DNA from 3 places in the Leminorella richardii genome. Region 3 is predicted to be linked to each of the others. Evidence: predicted binding sites of a transcription regulator. Region 3 holds the regulator's gene; each other region holds the start of a gene.

Region 1 (2,270 bases), 670 kb from region 3:
TCGCACCTCTGCCCCCCATTCTGCTACCGCACAGTTTTTTATTAACGTCGTCGACAATGACTTCCTGAACTTTCGTTCTGAAAGCATGGACGGCTGGGGCTACTGCGTTTTTGCCGAAGTTGTTGAAGGCATGGACATTGTAGACAGCATCAAGCAGGTTAAAACCGGGCGCAGCGGTATGCATCAGGACGTTCCGGTTGAAGACGTCGTTATCAACAGCGTTACCGTCAGCGAATAAGTCACTATCCACTTTCGATGACAGTTCTGTTTATCGCCGATCTTCATTTAAGCGAAGCTGAACCGGCAATTACTGCCGGTTTTCTTGCGTTCTTACAGCGCGATGCGGCAAACGCCAGCGCGCTGTATATTCTCGGCGATCTGTTTGAATTCTGGATTGGCGATGACGACCCGAGCGAGCTGCACGAGCAGGTTGCTCAAGCGTTGTCAGCGCTGCACGATCGCGGTGTCCCCTGCTATTTTATTCACGGCAACCGCGACTTTCTCCTCGGCAAACGCTATGCCGATCGCTGTAAAATGACGCTGCTTCCCGAGAAACAGGTGATTGACGTTTACGGCACTCAAACCCTTATTCTCCACGGCGACACGCTCTGCACGGATGACCCAAGCTATTTACGGTTTCGGCGCTATATGCATAACCGGTTTATTCAACGCGCCTTTCTGTGTCTTCCGCTTTTCCTTCGCCTTAAGATAGCCAACCGACTGCGCAGCCAAAGCACTATGAGTAACCAGACCAAATCTCAGGTCATGATGGACGTTAACTCGCTGGCCGTAATTAGTGAAATGAAAAAGTACGATGTTGTTCACATGGTTCACGGGCACACTCACCGCCCGGCTATTCACGACATGACTATTAAGGGAAAACTCTCTGAACGCGTAGTGCTTGGCGCCTGGCACTCTCAGGGCTCCGCACTATATGCTTTTCCCGACGGCAGCATCGATCTTACCAGCTTCCCACTGTAGTTTTTCCACCAGCATTTACCCGAACCGAGAAAACGCAAACGTTTCCCTTGCCTCGTCGGCATGATATGCTTGCGCCCCTGAAAGAGACTATTATGTTTACTCCCGCACGATTTTAGGAGCGTTCCCCCTATGCCAGCCAGCGCCGCCAAGGCCAAAATCGCCATTGTGATGGGTTCCAAAAGCGACTGGGCAACGATGCAGTTTGCCGCAGAAATCCTGACCGCGTTAGACATCCCGTTTCATACCGAAGTCGTCTCCGCACACCGCACGCCGGACAAGCTGTTTAGCTTCGCTGAAAGCGCAAAAGAAAACGGCTTTGACGTCATTATTGCCGGTGCGGGCGGTGCAGCTCACCTGCCGGGTATGCTGGCCGCTAAGACGCTTGTCCCGGTACTCGGTGTGCCGGTTCAAAGTGCAGCGCTCAGCGGCATAGATAGCCTCTACTCTATCGTTCAAATGCCGCGCGGCATTCCCGTTGGCACGCTAGCTATCGGTAAAGCCGGAGCGGCTAATGCCGCTCTGCTGGCGGCACAAATTCTGGCACTTCACGATAGCGCTATTCATCTCCGCCTTGCTGACTGGCGTCAGGCACAAACCGACGAAGTGCTGAACAACCCCGATCCCAGGGAGAACCCATGAAGCCGGTCTGCATATTAGGAAACGGTCAGCTTGGACGCATGCTGCGTCAGGCGGGAGAACCCTTGGGGATCGCTGTTTACCCGGTTGGGCTTGATGCCGAACCCGAAGCCGTCCCTTACCAGCATGCAGTGATTACTGCCGAAATAGAGCGCTGGCCGGATACGCCTCTGACGGAAATCTTGGCACGGCATCCGGGCTTCGTTAATCGCGACGTTTTTCCCCTCCTTGCCGATCGCCTGACGCAAAAGCGCCTATTGGATACGCTAAAGCTGGCGACGTCCCCCCTGGCAGCCTCTGGAAAAACACGAGCAGTGGCCAGAAGTCTTTCAGTCACTCGGGGAGCTTGCCATCGTCAAGCGCCGCGTCGGCGGCTACGACGGCCGAGGCCAGTGGCGGTTAAGAAAAGAAGATGTAAACACTCTACCGCAGGACGCCTACGGTGCAGCTATCGTAGAACAGGCGATTGCGTTTCGCGGCGAAGCGTCTCTTGTCGGCGCGCGCAACCATCGTGGAGAGTGCGTCTTTTATCCGCTCACTCATAACCTGCATGAAGAAGGGATTTTGCGCGCCAGTGTGGCTATTCCCGCTTCTGATGCACATCTACAGCATCAGGCAGAAACGATGCTCTCGGCTATTCTTAACGCGCTGGA
Region 2 (2,270 bases), 240 kb from region 3:
TGAAGACGATTATACTCTCCTTTTTGCATTTACGGCGATCCTTCTGGCAATGAGACCATGAATAACGACATTCTCAACCTTTTTATACAGCGCTTTCAACTGCGTGCTCTTCCTGAGCCACTTTCCGGTCGGCAAACCCGACAGGCGGCGGTATTGATCCCGATTGTTCGAAAAGAAAATCCATCTATCTTACTGACGCGCCGCTCAAGCTCGCTTCGCCACCATCCCGGGCAGATCGCTTTCCCCGGTGGAGCCGCAGATATTAGCGATCTAAGCCTTAGTACAACAGCACTAAGAGAGGCCAATGAAGAGATCGGCCTTAATCCGAAAGACGTCAGCATTCTTGGTCAACTCTCCCCTCAGGACAGCATTAGCGGTTATCGCGTTACGCCGATTATTGGCCTTCTTCCCAGTGGGCTACAGTTTAAACAAAATAGTGATGAAGTTGATTCGCTCTTTGAAGTTCCACTCACTCATATTCTACGTCTGCAGAATTACCGAACGCTCAGCGTCTATCGACGTGGTAAAGAAAGTAATATTTACGCAGTTCCCTATGAAGAACACTTTATTTGGGGGCTTACTGCCTCGATTCTTCGACAGTTGGCTATTCAGACTGAGTTTCCCGCCTAAAATAGTCCATTTTCCAGCAGCGCACGTCATGTAAATGAGAAGAAAACGATTGCTTTAGTAATCGTCTATTTATATAGCCAATTCCACACCAAAAAGACTATAATTAGCGCATATTGTAAAACTAAATTTCAGCCATATCTTTATACTTAGGTCAATTACCTAATTTGATGATATGCATCATGCCACTTTTTATTTAACTTTATAGCTGGTTAAAGCTGGCTTTATTGAGGAATCCCGCGTGATTAGCGTTTTCGACATGTTCAAAATTGGTATTGGCCCTTCCAGTTCACATACGGTTGGCCCAATGAAAGCGGGCAAAGAGTTTGTCGACGACCTCTGTCAGAACGGTATGCTAGGCAACGTAAATCGGATCGTGGTTGACGTTTACGGCTCGCTCTCTTTGACCGGTAAAGGGCACCATACCGATATTGCCATCATTCTGGGACTGACGGGAAACCGCCCAGATACAGTAGACATTGACAGTATTCCTCATTTTATTCAGCGAGTGAATGAAACAGAGCGCCTATCGCTGGCAAACGGCCAGCACGAGGTCGACTTTCCTCGCGAAGGCGGTATGGTTTTTCACAGTGAAAACCTTCCCCGTCATGAAAACGGCATGAAAATTACGGCTTTTGCCGGTAGCCGTGCGGTGTATTCCAAAATTTATTACTCCATCGGCGGCGGCTTTATTGTCGATGATGAGCATTTTGGTCAAAAAGATAAAAGCGAAATCAGCGTCCCTTATCCCTTTACTTCAGCTGAAGCACTGCTGACGCACTGCAAAAACTATGGTCTCTCTATCTCTGGTCTGGTTATGCAAAACGAGCTCGCCATACACAGCGTGCAGGAGATTCAGGACTACTTTGCTGCCGTGTGGCAAACAATGCAGGCCTGTATTGAGCGCGGAATGAATACCGAAGGCGTTTTGCCCGGTCCACTACAGGTACCTCGCCGCGCCGCTCCCCTTCGTAGAATGCTGCTTTCGTCAGACAAGCTCTCCAACGACCCAATGAACATTGTAGACTGGGTCAATATGTTCGCTCTGGCCGTCAATGAAGAAAACGCCGCAGGAGGTCGCGTCGTTACAGCGCCAACAAACGGCGCCTGTGGAATAGTTCCAGCCGTACTGGCCTATTACGACCGTTTCATTCAGCAGGTTACCCCTGAAGCCTACACTCGCTACTTTATGGCGGCCGGCGCCATTGGCACGCTGTATAAAATGAATGCCTCTATTTCCGGTGCGGAAGTTGGCTGTCAGGGAGAAGTTGGCGTAGCTTGCTCAATGGCAGCTGCGGGTCTCACCGAGCTACTGGGAGGCAGTCCCCAACAGGTTTGCGATGCAGCAGAGATCGGCATGGAGCATAACCTCGGACTAACGTGCGATCCTGTCGCGGGCCAAGTTCAAGTTCCCTGTATTGAACGAAACGCTATTGCGTCAGTAAAAGCGATTAACGCTTCTCGCATGGCGCTTCGCCGCACCAGTGAACCAAGGGTATCGCTGGATAAGGTAATAGAGACCATGTATGAAACCGGCAAGGACATGAACTCGAAATATCGCGAGACGTCGCGCGGGGGTTTGGCGATTAAGGTCGTCTCCTGCGATTAATCAGGTAATAACTGAATCGACCGATACTGAAACG
Region 3 (2,270 bases):
CATCACTGTCGCGAAACTCTAGCGTAATCAAGCTCGCCCGCTCAAGCTCAAGGCGATGAGCCCCCTTACTGCTATAGCGCGCAAACAGCAGAACTTTATCTGCAGGCTTACCGTAAAGAGGGATATTTTTATGTGTAACAGCTGTTCCTGGGCGTACGGTAAGAGGCCAGACGGTAAGCTCCTTGGGATTTTTAGCCAGCAGGCGATCTTTTTCTGTAAACCATTTTTCAGAAGAATAGCCTTCTAGTCGTGCAACCAGCGCATCCCCCTTAACGGCAACAATGTCGACAGATACAGGATGTCCGCCGTTGGCTTTATCGGTCACGCTGTATTCTATATGGCTGATTTGTACACCGGGCATTAGCGCGCAGCTAACCATAAGACAGAGGGGAAACATCAAAACAGCAAAGTATTTTATTCGTTTCATAGGGCGCTTACCTTGTTAGCATTCGACGGTGGGTGAGATGCAGTAAAGGGTCGTCCTGAACCTGAGCGCTTTTCTACTTTAGGTAGTTTTTCTGATTTAACTATAGGAAGAGAGTAGCCGTAGGGCAAACAAAAGACCCGCTGAAGCAGCGGGCCGGAGTGAAACGCTATTTTTTAAGGTGTGGGCCGTCGGCGACAGAGTTCCGCTCTACCAGCTCAGGATGCAGCTCAATAGAGTGGTAAGTTTCTCGCTTATTGATTACGCGATCTAACAGCATGTCGAGCGCCATTTCGGCTAGGTTCTCTTTGGGCTGCTGAATAGTTGTCAAAGGTGGATTATAAAAACGGGTGTTTCGGATATTGTCATAACCGATCACCGAAATATCCTGAGGGATTCTTAACCCCATTTCTCCCGCCGCGCACAGGGCTCCCATTGCGATAACGTCGCCGCCGCAGAACAGCGCCGTTGGGCGCTTTTTCAGTTTTAGCAGTTGCATCATGCCTTCATGACCTTCCTGAGGCTGAAAGTCCGCTTCGATAATCCACTCTGCTGGAATATGGATGCCTGCTTCTTCCAGTGCATGGAGAAAACCGCGATGGCGCTCGCGGCCGGTAAACTCATTAAGCTGACCGGTAATAGTCGCGATGTCTCGGTGCCCTCTGTCTATCAGATAGCGAGCCGCCAGATAGCCGCCGTGGAAACCGTTATCTTCAATGTTGTCGGTAAAATCGCTGTGTTTGCCCCAGTCCATGACCATCATGGGAATATTTTGATAGTCATTTAACAGCTCAAGCAGAGGGGGATGATATTCCGAACACATCACCAGCAGGCCATCCACACGTTTTTGCGCCAGCATTGCCAGATAGGCCTGCTGCTTTTCCAGGTCGTTTTGTGTATTGCACAGGATGAGCGTGTAGCCTTTTTTATAACAGGCGGACTCTACGGCCTGAATCACCTCAGCAAAGTAGGGGGATCCACTGCTGGTTGCCAGTAGTCCCAGCGTTTTGGTGCTGTTCACCTTAAGGCTGCGGGCAACGGCGCTGGGGGAGTAGCTGAGTTCTTTTATGGCTGCCCAAACGGCGGTTTTTGTATCTTCCGCTACAAAACGGGTTTTATTAATGACGTGAGATACTGTTGTTGTTGAAACGCCCGCGCGTTTTGCTACGTCTTTGATCGTTGCCATAAAAGTGAATTCTCCTGTGTCCACACCATCGTGCGTTGCTCTCCTGACAGTGTAAACGGATAAGTAACCGTTTGCCTTCTCTTTATTCGTTCGATTACACATTAAAGGCAAAAAGGTGTAGAATTTATTACGTATACACTGGCTTTAGCTTACATTGCCGCTGTCAGTGCAGTTTGGCGATGGATTTTGGCGTATTTAATTAAAAAGTCAAAGAACTATAGTTAAAGGCTGCGACGTTTTTGTTGTTTTATACGGCTTCGTTGAAATGAAGTTCGTAAGTTTGCGTTAACAGCACTTATGTTGATGACACTTAAGTTGATAATAAAAGGAATCCAAGATGTCTGCTGAGTTAAAATGGTCTTTAAGTACAGTCGTTCTGGCGTTGGCGGTGATTGTTACCTATAGTCTGATTGCCGTTACGCACTGATTGATAGTACATACCCGGCGCGGTTAAAGCCGGGTATTGTTTTTGATAGCGCCAAAGAGCAACGATGGAGCGATACGCTTTCATTTTGGCGATTTGTCGGTAAGTGAAAAATGCTCCCTTTGTGGAGCCTATTTTTTGAGTAAAGTAAGTAAGATTCGGTGTTTCAACATGGAGGCAGAATGACTCACCACACGGCTAGCGCGCTGGCTTTAATCAAGCGGATCGCGGGTATT

The links. The regulator PurR, encoded in region 3, represses purine synthesis genes. The targets are predictions, from matches to a motif close to CANGCAAACGTTTGCNTG.
Region 1: a site for PurR is predicted at 1,013-1,030, ahead of purE (5-(carboxyamino)imidazole ribonucleotide mutase). Genes of this name have one in related genera too.
Region 2: a site for PurR is predicted at 669-686, ahead of DQM29_RS09160 (L-serine ammonia-lyase). Genes of this name have one in related genera too.

Annotation. Positions count from the first base shown of each region.
Region 1 is NZ_LS483470.1:2,423,208-2,425,477, forward strand. Features, by position in the region: gene ppiB (peptidylprolyl isomerase B) at 1-238, shown strand, start outside; gene lpxH (UDP-2,3-diacylglucosamine diphosphatase) at 256-981, shown strand; gene purE (5-(carboxyamino)imidazole ribonucleotide mutase) at 1,111-1,620, shown strand; partial or broken gene purK (5-(carboxyamino)imidazole ribonucleotide synthase) at 1,617-2,270, shown strand, end outside.
Region 2 is NZ_LS483470.1:1,996,249-1,998,518, forward strand. Features, by position in the region: gene DQM29_RS09155 (CoA pyrophosphatase) at 58-630, shown strand; gene DQM29_RS09160 (L-serine ammonia-lyase) at 869-2,236, shown strand.
Region 3 is NZ_LS483470.1:1,754,422-1,756,691, forward strand. Features, by position in the region: gene DQM29_RS08170 (hypothetical protein) at 1-427, opposite strand, end outside; gene purR (HTH-type transcriptional repressor PurR) at 594-1,610, opposite strand; gene cydH (cytochrome bd-I oxidase subunit CydH) at 1,948-2,037, shown strand; gene DQM29_RS08185 (YniB family protein) at 2,217-2,270, shown strand, end outside.